Nodosilinea sp. FACHB-141: one gene and its partner. The protein of the gene in region 1 binds, or shares a complex with, the protein of each later gene. Links are inferred from orthologs where the notes say so. Each region holds a gene or a part of one and is shown in the gene's direction. Other genes may lie near its edges.

Region 1 (7,643 bases):
ATGCGACCATCTTTAGGCGATTTAAACGTCACCCCATCTTCGGTAATCGTGCGCATCTGGCTGAGACTAAATACCTGAAAACCGCCCGAATCGGTCAGCATCGGGCCATCCCAGCCCATGAAGCGGTGCAGACCGCCCGCCTCGGCCACAATGTCTTCGCCCGGTTGTAGGTGCAAGTGGTAGGTGTTGGAGAGCACCATCTGCGCCCCGGTGGTAGCCAGCTGGGCGGGGGTGACGGTTTTGACGTTGGCTAGGGTGCCCACGGGCATAAACCGGGGGGTATGCACAGGGCCGTGGGGAGTGGTGAAGGTGCCCGCCCGCGCCTGGGTATGGCTACAGCGAGCATCGCAGCTAAAGGAAAAAGCCTGGGTCAAAATGAAGCGTTCCGAGGAGCAGGGAGAATGGCAAAGCGGCATTTATCGTAGCATTTGGCGGCGATCGCAGTTGCTCTGTGCCCTCAGCTGATGCCTCGCCGCTTTGCTACTCTGAGTCTAGATATTGTTTGAATATTGTCTGGGGTGGGGCAGCAAATGACCACGGCTTTAGAGAAACGGTCTGATACTCTACTGGTGCGCTTTAAGGCCCTGTCTGACCCGCTGCGGCTGGAGGTAATTGAGCTGCTGCGATCGCAGGAAATGTGCGTGTGTGATCTGTGCGATCGCATGGAGATTGCCCAGTCAAAGCTCTCCTTTCACCTCAAAACCCTGCGCGAGGCCGGGCTGATCTCTGCCCGTCAGGATGGCCGCTGGATCTACTACAGCCTCAATCCCGCTGAGTTTGGCGAACTCGAAGACTATCTCAGCGCTCTGCGCCAGCTTGGCCCTCAGTCCCTAGCCCGTCCCTGCTCGCCCGATCGGCTGTAGGGGCGCAGCATGCTGCGCCCCTACGAACCAGGTAGCCATCAGAGATGAGCCTTAGTTAGCGGACACCTCAGCGGGTTGAGGGGTCTCAGCGGCTGGGGCCGGTGCAGGAGCGGGTGGGGTAGGTAGAACAGGAGGCTCCGCTACTCCAGCAAACTTCAGCAGGTCGGCCATCTTAAAGTCACCGCCGGTTCCCAATCTGGGTGTCCAGTTCGGCTCCTGGCAGAGGTACGACAGCTCGTCAGATTGCAGCAGGCCGATAAACACCTCCGCCACAATGCGGCCGCCCACAGGACCGAGCGATCGGCCATCGGCGCGCTTGTCGGCCTCCCGCAGCACGTAGAACCACAGGGGCGTGTTGTGGGCCAACTCGGTACTGATCGCCGCCACATCCGCTAGGTCAGCGGTGGACAAAGGCGCAATGCCCATTTTGCCAGCGACGGTTTGGCCTGAGGGTAGCCCAAAGGTCAGGTGGCGCAGCAGGTTGCGCTGGGCCAACGAAGCCGGGTTCGACGCCATGTTGGGCGGAATAAACGGCAGCTGAAACAGAGGCCGCGAGATGGTGGCATCGATGCGCTGGCTCAGCTGAGGCGTGGCAGTTTCATTCACTTTGAAAAAGTTCTGCCAATCCATGACCCGCTCGGGAGGTAGCGGCTTGCCGCTCGACAGGTCGTTGCCGCCCGAGCCAGGGGCCGCAAAGATCGCCGCCGCAAAGTTTTGGTTGATGCGGTAGCCGCCGCGCACCTGGCTGTGGCCAAAGCGATAGGCCGCCACCGAAAACTCCACCGGAATGTAGGGCTCGCGCCGCCAGCGAGTGCTGTAGAAGCGGCGGCCCCGTTGCAGCACGGTGTCAACCACATTCTGGCCCACCAGTAGCGGCAGAAACTCGTGCAGCACAATCCACTGGTAGTGCCAGCGCACCAGCTTTTGGGCCTCGTCGAACAGCTGACCGGGGTTGACGCCGTCGGCCTTGAGCTTGTCGATCATGGCGTTGTGAAACTTGACGAAGGCCAGGTGCAGCTGCGACACAATCAGGTTTTCGTCATTGCGGGGGTCGCCCAGCAGCGCGGTGCCCTGGCTGTTGCGGGGCAGGTCGTGGGGGCGATCGCTATCGATCAGCAGCTTGCCGCGATTTTCGGGGCGGTTGTCGTAGAGAAAGGGGCTGGCGGTGGGGCCAGCGCCGTAGACGCTGTCTAGCTCAAAGGATGGGGTGCGGAAGTTTTCGATCGCCTCGGGGTCAGACTGACGCTCTAGACTAGAGGTAGGGTCGAAGGTGAGGTCGTGGTCGATGAACTGACCCAAAAAGGTAAACCCAGCCGGAATTGCGGGGTTGTCAGGGTTGTTAGTGGGGCCGGGGTCCATGATGCCTTCGGCTTTGCCCAGCTCCATTAGGGCCTGGCGAATAGCTGGGGTGTCTTGGGCAAAGGGGCGCGTGCAGCGAAACATTCTGCCGAAGCGGCCCCGCGCTGGAACGCGAAAGCGCGGGGGCGCAGCGTCTCTGAGATACATTTGACCGTGCCGTGTCATGGCATACCTCGTGTAGTTCAACTCGGTGGATGGCCCCATCATGGCAACGGGGTCGAAGCGATCGCAGTACCCGCGCGGGTACTTTTTGGGGGGTTAAGGGTGCAAGGTACAGGGTGTCAGGGACAGGGCTTGGTGTCGCCCCTTAAACCCTCCACCTGAAACCCTGTACCCCTCATCCTCAGTTCGGGAGTTTTGCTTAAATTCACTAAACGCTGACATTGGCTCGCAGCCCTGGAGAATCCCGCCGGAATGCCGCAACCTAAGCAAACGAATCTGGCAATTAACCCTTAGAATGATTTGGATTTTTCCTACGCACCCGTGCAGCCTATGCCCCGCCGTGATGACATCAAAAAGATTCTGCTGATCGGCTCTGGCCCGATTGTCATTGGTCAGGCCTGCGAGTTCGACTACTCTGGCACCCAGGCCTGCAAAGCGCTGCGGGAAGAGGGCTACGAGGTGGTGCTGATCAACTCCAACCCGGCGACGATTATGACCGACCCGGAGACGGCAAACCGCACATACATTGAGCCGCTGACTCCCGAAATCGTGGAGCGGGTGATCGAGCGGGAGCACCCCGACGTCATGCTGCCCACCATGGGCGGCCAGACGGCGCTGAATCTAGCGGTGACTCTAGCCAAAACCGGCGTGCTAGAGCGCCACGGCGTCGAGCTGATTGGGGCCAAGCTCGAAGCCATTGAAATGGCGGAGGATCGCAAGCTATTTAAAGAAGCGATGGCGCGCATAGAGGTGCCCGTGTGCCCGTCAGGCTTGGCCGAGACCATGGATGAGGCCAAGCAGATTGCCAAGCAAATCGGCACATTTCCGCTGATTATTCGCCCGGCCTACACCATGGGTGGCACCGGCGGTGGCATCGCCTACAACCAGGAGGAGTTTGAAACTATTTCGCGATCGGGTCTCGACGCCAGCCCGGTGTCGCAGATTCTCGTCGAGCAGTCGCTGCTGGGCTGGAAGGAGTACGAGCTGGAGGTGATGCGCGACCTGGCCGACAACGTAGTGATCATCTGCTCGATCGAAAACCTCGACCCCATGGGCGTGCACACCGGCGACTCGATCACCGTAGCTCCCGCCCAAACCCTGACCGACAAGGAATACCAGCGCCTGCGCGATGCCTCGGTCAAAATCATCCGCGAGATTGGCGTGGAGACCGGCGGCTCAAACATTCAGTTTGCGGTCAACCCCGACAACGGTGATTTCATCGTCATTGAGATGAATCCTCGGGTGTCGCGCAGCTCGGCGTTGGCCTCCAAGGCGACGGGCTTCCCGATCGCAAAATTTGCCGCCAAGCTGGCGGTGGGCTACACCCTCAACGAAATTTCCAACGACATCACCAAGAAGACCCCGGCTAGCTTTGAGCCCACCATCGACTATGTGGTGACCAAAATTCCCCGGTTTGCCTTTGAGAAATTCCCTGGCACCACCTCGACGCTGACCACCCAGATGAAGTCGGTGGGCGAGGCAATGGCGATCGGCCGCACCTTCCAGGAGTCGTTCCAGAAAGCGCTGCGATCGCTGGAGACTGGCCGGGCGGGCTGGGGCTGCGATCGCGCCGAAAAGCTGCCCAGCCTCAACGAAATTCGCCCCAAGCTGCGCACCCCCAACCCCGATCGTATCTTTGATCTGCGCCACGCCATGCAGCTGGGCCTGACGGTCAACGATATCTTCGACCTCACCGCCATTGACCCTTGGTTTCTCAACCAGCTAGCCGGCCTGTTGCAGACGGAAAAGTTTCTCAAGCGCACTCCCCTGACAGAGCTGAGCTATGAGCAGATGCGGGCGGTCAAGCGCCAGGGCTTTAGCGATCGCCAGATCGCCTACGCCACCGGCACCCACGAAGACGCCGTGCGTGACTACCGCAAGGGGCTGGGCGTGATTCCGGTGTACAAAACCGTCGATACCTGCGCGGCTGAGTTTGAGGCCTTTACCCCCTACTACTACTCCACCTACGAAGACGAGACCGAGGTGCTGCCCAGCGATCGCCCCAAGGTGATGATTCTCGGCGGCGGCCCCAACCGCATCGGCCAGGGCATCGAGTTTGACTACTGCTGCTGCCACGCGTCGTTTGCCCTGCGCGACGACGGCTACGAGACGATCATGGTCAACTCCAACCCCGAGACGGTCTCGACCGACTACGACACCAGCGATCGCCTCTACTTTGAGCCCCTGACTAAAGAGGATGTGCTCAATATCATCGAAGCCGAAAACCCCATCGGCATCATCATTCAGTTTGGTGGCCAAACCCCCCTCAAGCTCGCCGTCCCCCTCCAGCAATATCTCGCCTTCCTGCCCGCTGCCGACCTCTCGGCTAATCCCCCCATCCATCCCCCCACCAAAATCTGGGGCACCTCCCCCGACTCCATCGACACCGCCGAAGATCGCGAACGCTTTGAGGCCATTCTGCGCGAACTCGACATTCAGCAGCCCCCTAACGGTATGGCCCGCAGCTACCAAGATGCCCTCAAGGTCGCCCAGCAGATCGACTATCCCGTAGTGGTGCGCCCCAGCTACGTGCTCGGTGGCCGCGCTATGGAAATTGTCTACTCCGACACCGATCTGGAGCGCTACATGACCTACGCGGTGCATGTGGAGCCCGACCATCCAATCTTGATCGACAAGTTTTTGGAGAATGCGATTGAGGTAGATGTGGATGCGATCGCCGACCATACCGGTCAGGTCGTCATCGGCGGCATTATGGAGCACATTGAGCAGGCGGGCATTCACTCCGGCGACTCGGCCTGCTCCCTTCCCACCATGACCCTGCCCGACGCTGCCCTCGCCACCATCCGCGACTGGACGGTAAAGCTGGCCAAGCGCCTCAAGGTGATCGGCCTGATGAACATTCAGTTTGCAGTCAAAGGCGACCAGGTCTACATCATCGAGGCCAACCCCCGCGCCTCGCGCACAGTGCCTTTTGTGTCGAAGGCGATCGGCCATCCCCTGGCTAAGATTGCGGTGCGGGTGATGTCGGGCAAAACCCTGACCGATTTAGGCTTTACCGAAGAGGTAATTCCCCAACACATCTCCGTTAAAGAAGCGGTGCTGCCCTTCGATAAGTTTGCGGGCACCGACGCCCTGCTCGGCCCCGAAATGCGCTCTACAGGAGAAGTCATGGGCATCGACGCCGACTTCGGCAAAGCCTTCGCTAAAGCCGAACTAGGGGCCAACCAAAAGCTGCCCCTCGCTGGCACCGTTTTTATCTCCATGAACGATCGCGACAAAGCCGCCGTCATCCCTGTTGCCAAGGAACTGGCCGACATGGGCCTCAACCTGATCGCTACCTCCGGCACCCGCGCCGCCCTTATGGATGAGGGGCTCACCGTAAACCTCATTCTCAAAGTCCACGAAGGCCGCCCCAATGTTGAAGACGCAATCAAAAACAACGAAATTCAGCTGATTATTAACACCCCAGCCGGCAGTACTGCCCAGGAGGACGATCGCTCAATTCGCCGCACAGCTTTGGCCTACAAGGTACCGATCATCACCACAATTGCGGGAGCCAAGGCGACTGCCTCGGCCATCCAATCCCTGCAACAACACCCCCTCCAGGTGAAGTCCCTCCAGGAGTATGTGGGGATGTAGATTGGTTGCGTAACAGGCTCGACTCTTTGAGAATAACAACGCGGAGATAGCATAAATAGATGCTGGACAATTCCTGATTTCAAGGGATTGTCCAGCAAAGGCGAGGAATAATACCAAAAAGCCCCATGCTCAACTTCCAAATGCGCTGAATAATTCCTAAATCTTGCGGACTGATTCGGCAAGTATAATGGTCGGTTTCTTAGATTTGGATATTCTCTTGTAGATCTGCTGAATTATATTAAATATCAGGGCTCTCAACCCGGCGTATCTGCTATTTAATACATAGTTAGATAGCTTGAGCGATGGGTAAGAGCAGGAATCGAAAAGTTATTCGCCAGTACAAAAAACAATTTCTTAAGGATTGCTGATGGAGGCGTCCTTGGACTATCCACAATCAATTCTTTTGAGCTATTTGGGGTTGAATAAGATACAGAAGACTATGTATGTTCTTCAAGTTTAAAGAGCCTTCGTGAGTAGAAAGATGAGGCGGATTTTATGTCAACAAGTTTTACTGGCGGCTGTATGTGCGGAGCGATCCGTTACGAATGTTCGGCAAAACCTATCGCAATGGGATTATGTCACTGCCGGGATTGTCAGCGAGCGACAGGAAGCGCATTTGCTGCGGCGTTGATGGTACCTCGCAATACTGTAACTATTTTGGGAGAAGTCAAATATTATGAGGTGATAGGCGATAGCGGCAACCCGATTAGTCGTGGCTTCTGTGCTCATTGTGGTTCCCGATTATTTGGTTCACGTGCGAATGCTGATTTTATTAGTATTCAAGCAGGGAGCTTAGACGATCCAAGTTGGTTTAAGCCTCAGGTAGACCTTTATGTTTCGAGTGCTCAACCGTGGGATCACTTGAATCCAGATTTGATAAAATTCGCTAAATCTCTGCCACCTAACAATTCAAATGCATCAGACGTTTGAAAACTTTTGATGTTGAGTTTGAGGTCGTCGATCGCCGCTTTTCTCAACACATATTGCAAGAAGATTTATGCAGTAGTCGCCGTCTTTGATCCTAAATGTTTTAATTTTTGCCCTGATATCTAGCATATATTGCTTAAGGAATTGCCATGCACCCACTTGCTCGCCTGGTAATTGATGTGCGAAAAGGGTTAGGCGATCGCACCGGGGCTGTTATGCTGCCCCAGGCCGAGGCCAACATTGCTAAACTGCTAGACGAGTGGTGCGATCGCCGCCTAACCCATCATTCACATCCGTCCTTCTGTTAGGCCTTGCTCGCTCTCACGTCCCAAAGCGCTCGGCAAAACCCACAAGAAATTTCCCCATTTTAGGAAAAACGGCACCCTCCGCCGTAGAGGATCGGTTATTGCGACTTACCGACCGTCTCCTGCAGCGGTACTCTAGCGAGGTTAGCACTCTGACATAGTGAGTGCTAAGTTTGTCTCTGGAGAGCTGAAAGACAGGACGACATGGCAAAAAGAATTTCCTTTGATGAGGCTTCGCGGCAGGCCCTCGAAAAAGGCGTCAACGCCTTAGCCGACGCCGTTAAAATCACCCTCGGCCCCAGGGGGCGCAACGTCGTACTTGAGAAAAAGTACGGGGCACCACAGATTGTCAACGACGGCATCACCATTGCCAAAGAGATCGAACTAGAAGACGCTTTTGAAAATATGGGTGCTCGCCTCATGCAAG
Region 2 (6,557 bases), on another replicon or contig:
CAGATAAGGTACTAAATGCGCTTTCACCCCGATTGGGCCAACTCCCGGCCCGCCGCCCCCGTGGGGAATGCAGAAGGTTTTGTGCAGGTTGAGGTGGCAGACATCGGCCCCAAAGTCGGCGGGGCGGCAGAGACCCACCTGGGCATTCATGTTGGCTCCATCCATATAGACCTGGCCGCCATGGGTGTGGATGATCGCACAGATTTCAGCAATGCCCGCCTCAAATACCCCGTGGGTGGAGGGGTAGGTAACCATCAGCGCTGACAAATTCTCACTGTGCTTTTCGGCCTTGGCTTGTAGGTCAGTCACATCGATGTTGCCGTCTTCGTCGCAAGCAACGGGAACGACCTTCATGCCGGCCATGACTGCGCTGGCGGGGTTGGTGCCGTGGGCCGACTGGGGAATCAGGCAGACGTTGCGGTGGTAGTCACCCCGCTGCTGGTGATATTCGCGGATCACTAGCAGGCCCGCGTATTCACCCTGGGCTCCGGCGTTGGGTTGGAGCGAAACGCCATCAAACCCAGTAATTTCAGCCAGCCAGGTTTCTAAATCGGCGAACAGCTGCCGATAGCCTGGGGTTTGCTCGCTGGGCGCAAAGGGGTGAATCTGGCCAAACTCCGGCCAGGTGATGGGCACCATCTCAGCGGTGGCGTTGAGCTTCATGGTGCATGACCCCAGCGGAATCATCGCCGTTGCTAGGGAAAGATCTTTGTTTTGCAGGCGATAGAGGTACCGTAACATCTCCGTTTCGGAGTGGTAGCGGTTGAAGGTGGGGTGGGTGAGGTAAGGGGTGGTGCGGGTGAGGGCGTGGGGGAGTGAGGGGGTAAGGGAGTGAGTGAGGTTTGAGTTTTGAATTTTGAATTCTGAATTTAGATCGCCGGTGAAGACGGTGATTAGGTCTTGAAGATCTGCTTCGGTGACAGTCTCGTCGAGGGCGATGATCAGGGTTTCAGCGTCGAGTATGCGCAAGTTAATGCGGTGATTGGCGGCACGGGTGAGGATGGCAGCTTGGCGATCGCCCACTCCAACCCGCAACGTATCAAATACCGGCTCTTTGCCCAGCTCAAAGCCAGCCTCGGTGAGGGCGGCAGCGAGGGTTTGGGTCTGGTAATGGATGCGGGAGGCGATCGCTCTTAACCCCTCTGGCCCGTGATACACCGCATACATGCTGGCCATAATCGCCAGCAGTACCTGAGCGGTGCAAATATTGCTGGTGGCGGCGTCGCGGCGGATGTGCTGTTCGCGGGTTTGCAGGGTGAGGCGCAGGGCGGGGTTGCCGTAGGTGTCTTTAGAGACGCCCACCAAGCGGCCGGGCAATTTGCGAGCAAAGCTGTTGCGAGTGGCAAAGAAGGCGGCGTGGGGGCCGCCAAAGCCCAAGGGCACCCCAAAGCGCTGGGTGTTGCCGACCACAATGTCAGCGCTAAATTCACCAGGGGGACGCAGCAGGGTCAGGCTGAGCAGGTCGGCGGCGACAGTGACCAGGGCATGGTTGGCATGGGCCTGGGTGACAAAGTCTTCGTAGTTGTAAATGACCCCATCGGTGGCGGGGTATTGCAGCAGCACCCCAAACACTGGAGTGTCGAAGCTCAGGGTTTGGTGGTCGCCCACAACGACCTCAATGCCGAGGGGAAGGGCACGGGTTTTGACCACATCAATGGTTTGCGGATGGCAGGCGGCGGAGACCCAGAAGGTTTTGGCATCTTTTTGCTTGCGGGCGTTGAAGGCCAAAGTCATGGCCTCGGCGGCGGCAGTGCCCTCGTCGAGCAGGGAGGCGTTGGCAATTTCCATGCCGGTCAGGTCGGTGACCAGGGTTTGGAAGTTGAGCAGGGCTTCGAGGCGACCCTGGGAAATTTCGGGCTGGTAGGGGGTGTATTGGGTGTACCAGCCGGGATTTTCAAGCACGTTGCGCTGAACCACTGCCGGTGTGAAAGTGTTGGCATAGCCCAGACCGAGGTATGACCGCCACACTTGATTTTGGTTAGCGAGGGTTTTGAGCTGGGCTAGAGCTGTGGCCTCATCTGCCCCTTGGGGCAGCTTGAGGGCGTGTGGTAGCCGAATTGCCGTAGGCACAGTGGCGTCAATCAGCTCACTCAAAGTGGCGTAGCCCAGGGCCGTGAGCATAGCCTCTGTATCGTCAGCAGTTGGCCCCAAATGGCGTGCTGTAAAGGGGCTAAGGGGGGCAGCAGGCGCGGTGCCGTTCGTCTCTAAAGTGGCGGTATCAACGGTGCTGGTCTGGGGAAAAAGTTGCGTCATACCCGTTTGCGGATGGCTCCAAATGGTTGGGGTTGCCTCGATCGCGCCCAGGATCTAAGCGCCTCTTCATTCATATCTTGAAACATTGGCGATAAATTTGCTGCCCGTTGGCACCCTCAAGGGACAAGTTTCGGACTATTAGGTCAGGATGTGGGGACGAGTTGGGCGACAAAAGGGGCGATCGCCGCCGCCGTCTCTTGAGGTTTTTCCAGGTGGGGCACATGGCCACAGTTGGGAATCCAAACCAGCTTGCAGCCGGCGATCGCCCGCTCAAACCGCCGCGCGTCTTTTATGCCCAAAATTTTGTCCTGCTCGCCCCAGATCACCAGGGTAGGGCAGGCGATTGCGGGAATTTTGGTGGTCAAAAAGTTGTAGCCGCCGCTCTTAGTGAAGGCAATCAGGGCCTCCTGCCAGCCAGGGCACTGGAGGTGCAGGGCGGCGCACAGTTCTGCATCGGCGGTGACGAAGGTTTTGTCGAAGTAGGCCTGACGGCTAATGCTACGCCGCACCCTAGGACTGCGCAAAAAGGCCGTGGCCCAGCTATCCAGTGGCGGCACCATTAGGTTGCCCATGGCAGGGCCAGCGGCAAAGCCAGCGGCATCAATCAGCACTAGGCCAGCTACGGCCTCGGGGTAGGTCAGGGCAAAGTCGATGGCGGCGGCCCCGCCCATTGAGGCCCCTACTAACACCACCGGACGGTTGATCTGCTGTTGCCAAAAGCTGTACAGGTGCAGCTTGATGGCCCCAGGCGAGAGATTAGGGATGAGAGTGCGATCGCTAAACCCAAACCCCAGCAAATCGACGGCCCAGGCTTGGGAGCCCAGCAGCGGCAGCAGCCGGCGAAACTCAAGCAGCGAGCTGTCAAATCCAGGGATCAGCAGCAGAGGCGGTGTGTTGCCGCCATCCGTTCCTGCCACGTAGGCTGTGGGAATAGCGACGTCAGCGAGCAGTGTGTTGATTGCCGCCACCTGTACTTGGGCTGCCATTGCGATCGAGGTGGGTTCACTTAGCCCCGCAGCGGCGGGCAATACAGAGACAGCCATAGGTGAAGATAGTGCGAAACCTGCTGCCTATTCTCACGCATTCTTAGTCTCTGAGCCAGGCTACCCCAAAGATTTGTTCTCACTGGTGCAGGTTGATCTGGTGAGACCCAATAGCGATGCCATATTCACCGTAGACGTCCTGCCCTAGCAGGCCGTAGCTGCCGCCGATAGCGACTATCACCTGTTCGCGACGGAGGCCACCCAATTCCACGGCATCCACATAGCCAACAGGCAGGCTCACCACGCTGCCGTCAGCGATTCTGGCCTGGATTGCGCCCACAATGGTGACCCCCACCGCCTGGGCCATCTCGGCGGTAATTAAGGTGCCGGTGGCCCCGGTGTCAAACAGCATGGGGAAGGTCTGAGCACCGCTGCTGCCCTTTAGGGTAACGGCCACAATCGGTGTGCCTCCCTGCCGCCCCTGAATCGGGATTTGGGCCGCCAACCCAGCCGGTAAAACTGCCTTGGGGGCAGGGGCAAGGGCCGCCGCTGGCACGATAGAACCCGTGGCCCGCCTCTGAGCCGCCGTCAGGTGTTGTTTATACTCCTGGGCCTTGGTTTGGGCCTGAGCGTGGTTGGGGCTGTTGCTGGGCACCTGCTCCATCAGGTTGATCGCCTGCTGCCAGCGACTGGCGGCCAGCTGCCAATCAGCCTTAGACTGGGCCGACTGACCAATGGCGACAGCGCTAGTGGCCCGATTCACCGCCTCTCGAAAGGAATCTGGGGTCGGGGCGGGTGGCACCGGAGCCGACTCGGCGGCAATGGGTAAAACGAGCGGTTCAGGGGCGGTAGCCGCCTCAGAGGCCTCAGTAGACACCTCGGCGGGACCAACCGGCAGCAATGTATTTAATGTATTGACAGACAGGCCACAGCCTACCAAACCGAAGGCCACAGTGGACAGCATGAACCTACTTGCGATCGCCCTGGCACTTTCCATAGCTGTTGCTCCACTGTTCCAATTGCTCAACCCAAACACCAGGATTCCCCATCCTCTCGCTATGGGTGACATGTCCCGCGCAGGAGAAGGTCAAGACCACGTTGAGCTAGCTACTAATTTGGGGAGAATTACCTCTCACTGAAATAGCGATCAAATGGCTGAAAGCCGTCCTTTAGCCTTAGGATAATAGCGATTCTTAGCGCTGAACAAATCGCCATGGTTTTTCCTGATGCCCCTCCCGCAGTGCTTGTGTTGGCCGACGGCTCGGTGTTTCGGGGCTGGTCGTTTGGGGCACCGGGCACCGTTATGGGTGAGGTCGTCTTCAACACCGGTATGACGGGATATCAAGAAGTCATGACCGACCCCAGCTACTGTGGTCAGATTGTCACCTTTACCTACCCCGAGCTGGGCAATACCGGCGTCAACCCCGACGACGAAGAGTCGAGTCGGCCCCATATTAAGGGTGCGATCGCCCGCAACATCTGCGAAATCCCCAGCAACTGGCGCTCCACCCAGTCGTTGCCCAACTACCTTAAGACCCACAAAATTCCCGGCATTTTTGGCATCGACACCCGCGCCCTGACTCGCAAGCTACGCACGGCAGGGGCGATGAATGGAGCCATTTCTACCACCGTGCTCGACCCCCAAGAGCTGCTGCGCCAGCTCCAGGATGCGCCCTCAATGACTGGTCTTAACCTGGTCGATCAGGTCACCACCGAGCAAACCTATGAGTGGACTGAGGTCACCGACGATGCCTGGGCCTTTGGCCCCACCGTTCCAACCCCAGGCGAAGGTGCTCCACTAACCGTAGTTGCCGTTGATTTTGGGGTAAAGCGCAACATTCTGCGCCGTCTGGCTAGCTATGGCTGCCGGGTGGTTGTGGTGCCTGCCAGCGCTACTGCCGAGCAAATTATGAGTTATCAGCCCGACGGCATTTTTCTGTCAAATGGCCCTGGCGACCCGGCGGCGGTGACCAAGGCCCCAGAGCTGGTGCAGGCGCTTTTAGACTACTCGCTCCCCACCTTCGGCATTTGCATGGGCCATCAGATCCTAGGGCTCTCGCTGGGGGCATCTACGTTTAAGCTGCGGTTTGGCCATCGGGGGCTAAACCAACCCTGCGGTTTAGAACGCCAGGTGGAGATTACCAGTCAAAATCACGGCTTTGCCCTCGACGCAGCCTCAATTCCTGAAGACACGGTGACGGTGACCCATCTCAATCTCAACGATCAGACCGTAGCCGGGTTAGCTCACAAGACTCTGCCCCTGTTCTCGGTGCAATATCACCCCGAGGCTAGCCCTGGTCCCCACGATGCCGACTACCTCTTCGCCAAGTTCGTTGATTCCATGCGCACCCATCGCCAGCAACAGTTACCCGTCTAACGGTGATTATTGCCACGCCAGTTGACAGGGTTCTTAATCAGGTTGGCAAAATTTAGCCAAACCGCTATATGCTATCTGTCTACAGTAGGGCAGCAACCCTGATTCAAATCTGACTCAGGCTATAAGCTTTGCGGTCAACCGGTTGGGGTACGGTTTCACCCCTTGCGGTCAGCAGTATCCTGACCTATATTTAACGTCGAATTGGAGCACGAGGAGGTTTCCCATCGCTGAATCTCTAACCCTGACCGTAAGCTTACGAGGCACCCGCGATGTCAGGGGAACCTATCAACTTTTTCGCCTCACGGGCTTGTTAGACGCTTTCTCAGAACCTGCTTTTCGTAAGGTAATGACCAAGTACGTCGAAGCGGGGCCGAACAACATCATTCTAGATTTGGCAACTATCGACTTTGTTGACAGCTCTGGTCTTGGTGCCCTGGTGCAGCTTGTCAAAAAAGCGACTACCGAAGGTGGCACCGTGCAGGTGGTGACAAACCCTCGCGTTACCCAAACCGTGAAGCTGGTGCGGCTAGAGAAGTTTCTGTCGTTACAGCCCTCGGTTGAAGATGCGATCGCCCATCTCGAAAACCCGCCCAGTGAATAGCCCTAGGTCTTTATTGGCCTAGCCAGAGGTAGCTGTGGCTGACCTAACCCCCGAGCCTTCGGCCAGCCTGCTGCGGCTGCTACAGTTTGGTGCTTATAGTCCTGCTGGATCCCTGACCCTAGAGCAGGTCAACGCCCTATCCCCCGTGGCCCTTGCCTACATTGGTGATGCAGTCTACGAACTCTTTGTGCGGGGGAGTTTTTTGCTACCTCCCAAACGTATTCAGGCCTTTCATCAGCAAGTCGTCAACCAGGTTCGGGCTGAGCAGCAGGCTTACCAAGTACAGCAGCTCTTGCCGCTGCTCACCGCTGCTGAACAAGATCTATTACGCCGAGGACGCAAT

What was found.
Region 2: the proteins of carB (region 1) and carA are in contact, whole or in part, in a solved structure (PDB 1KEE), measured with the Escherichia coli proteins. The link is inferred for Nodosilinea sp. FACHB-141 from one-to-one orthologs.

Annotation. Positions count from the first base shown.
Region 1 is NZ_JACJPP010000013.1:212,447-220,089, reverse strand. The notes cover bases 2,318-6,184. They hold carB (carbamoyl-phosphate synthase large subunit), read left to right. Parts: upstream 2,318-2,714; coding sequence 2,715-5,984; downstream 5,985-6,184. Other genes in these bases: H6F59_RS14800 (heme peroxidase family protein), read right to left, coding at 2,318-2,387. In the rest of the region: tRNA guanosine(34) transglycosylase Tgt, read right to left, coding at 1-374; H6F59_RS14805 (helix-turn-helix transcriptional regulator), read left to right, coding at 531-863; more of H6F59_RS14800, read right to left, coding at 915-2,317; H6F59_RS14790 (GFA family protein), read left to right, coding at 6,480-6,914; H6F59_RS14785 (hypothetical protein), read left to right, coding at 7,061-7,219; groL (chaperonin GroEL), read left to right, coding at 7,421-7,643. UniProt on the Escherichia coli protein: Large subunit of the glutamine-dependent carbamoyl phosphate synthetase (CPSase).
Region 2 is NZ_JACJPP010000007.1:842,318-848,874, forward strand. The notes cover bases 3,751-6,531. They hold carA (glutamine-hydrolyzing carbamoyl-phosphate synthase small subunit), read left to right. Parts: upstream 3,751-4,449; coding sequence 4,450-5,613; downstream 5,614-6,531. Other genes in these bases: H6F59_RS07270 (TIGR02281 family clan AA aspartic protease), read right to left, coding at 3,751-4,233; H6F59_RS26705 (STAS domain-containing protein), read left to right, coding at 5,837-6,214; H6F59_RS07285 (ribonuclease III domain-containing protein), read left to right, coding at 6,249-6,531. In the rest of the region: gcvP (aminomethyl-transferring glycine dehydrogenase), read right to left, coding at 1-2,253; H6F59_RS07265 (alpha/beta fold hydrolase), read right to left, coding at 2,397-3,296; more of H6F59_RS07270, read right to left, coding at 3,376-3,750; more of H6F59_RS07285, read left to right, coding at 6,532-6,557. UniProt on the Escherichia coli protein: Small subunit of the glutamine-dependent carbamoyl phosphate synthetase (CPSase).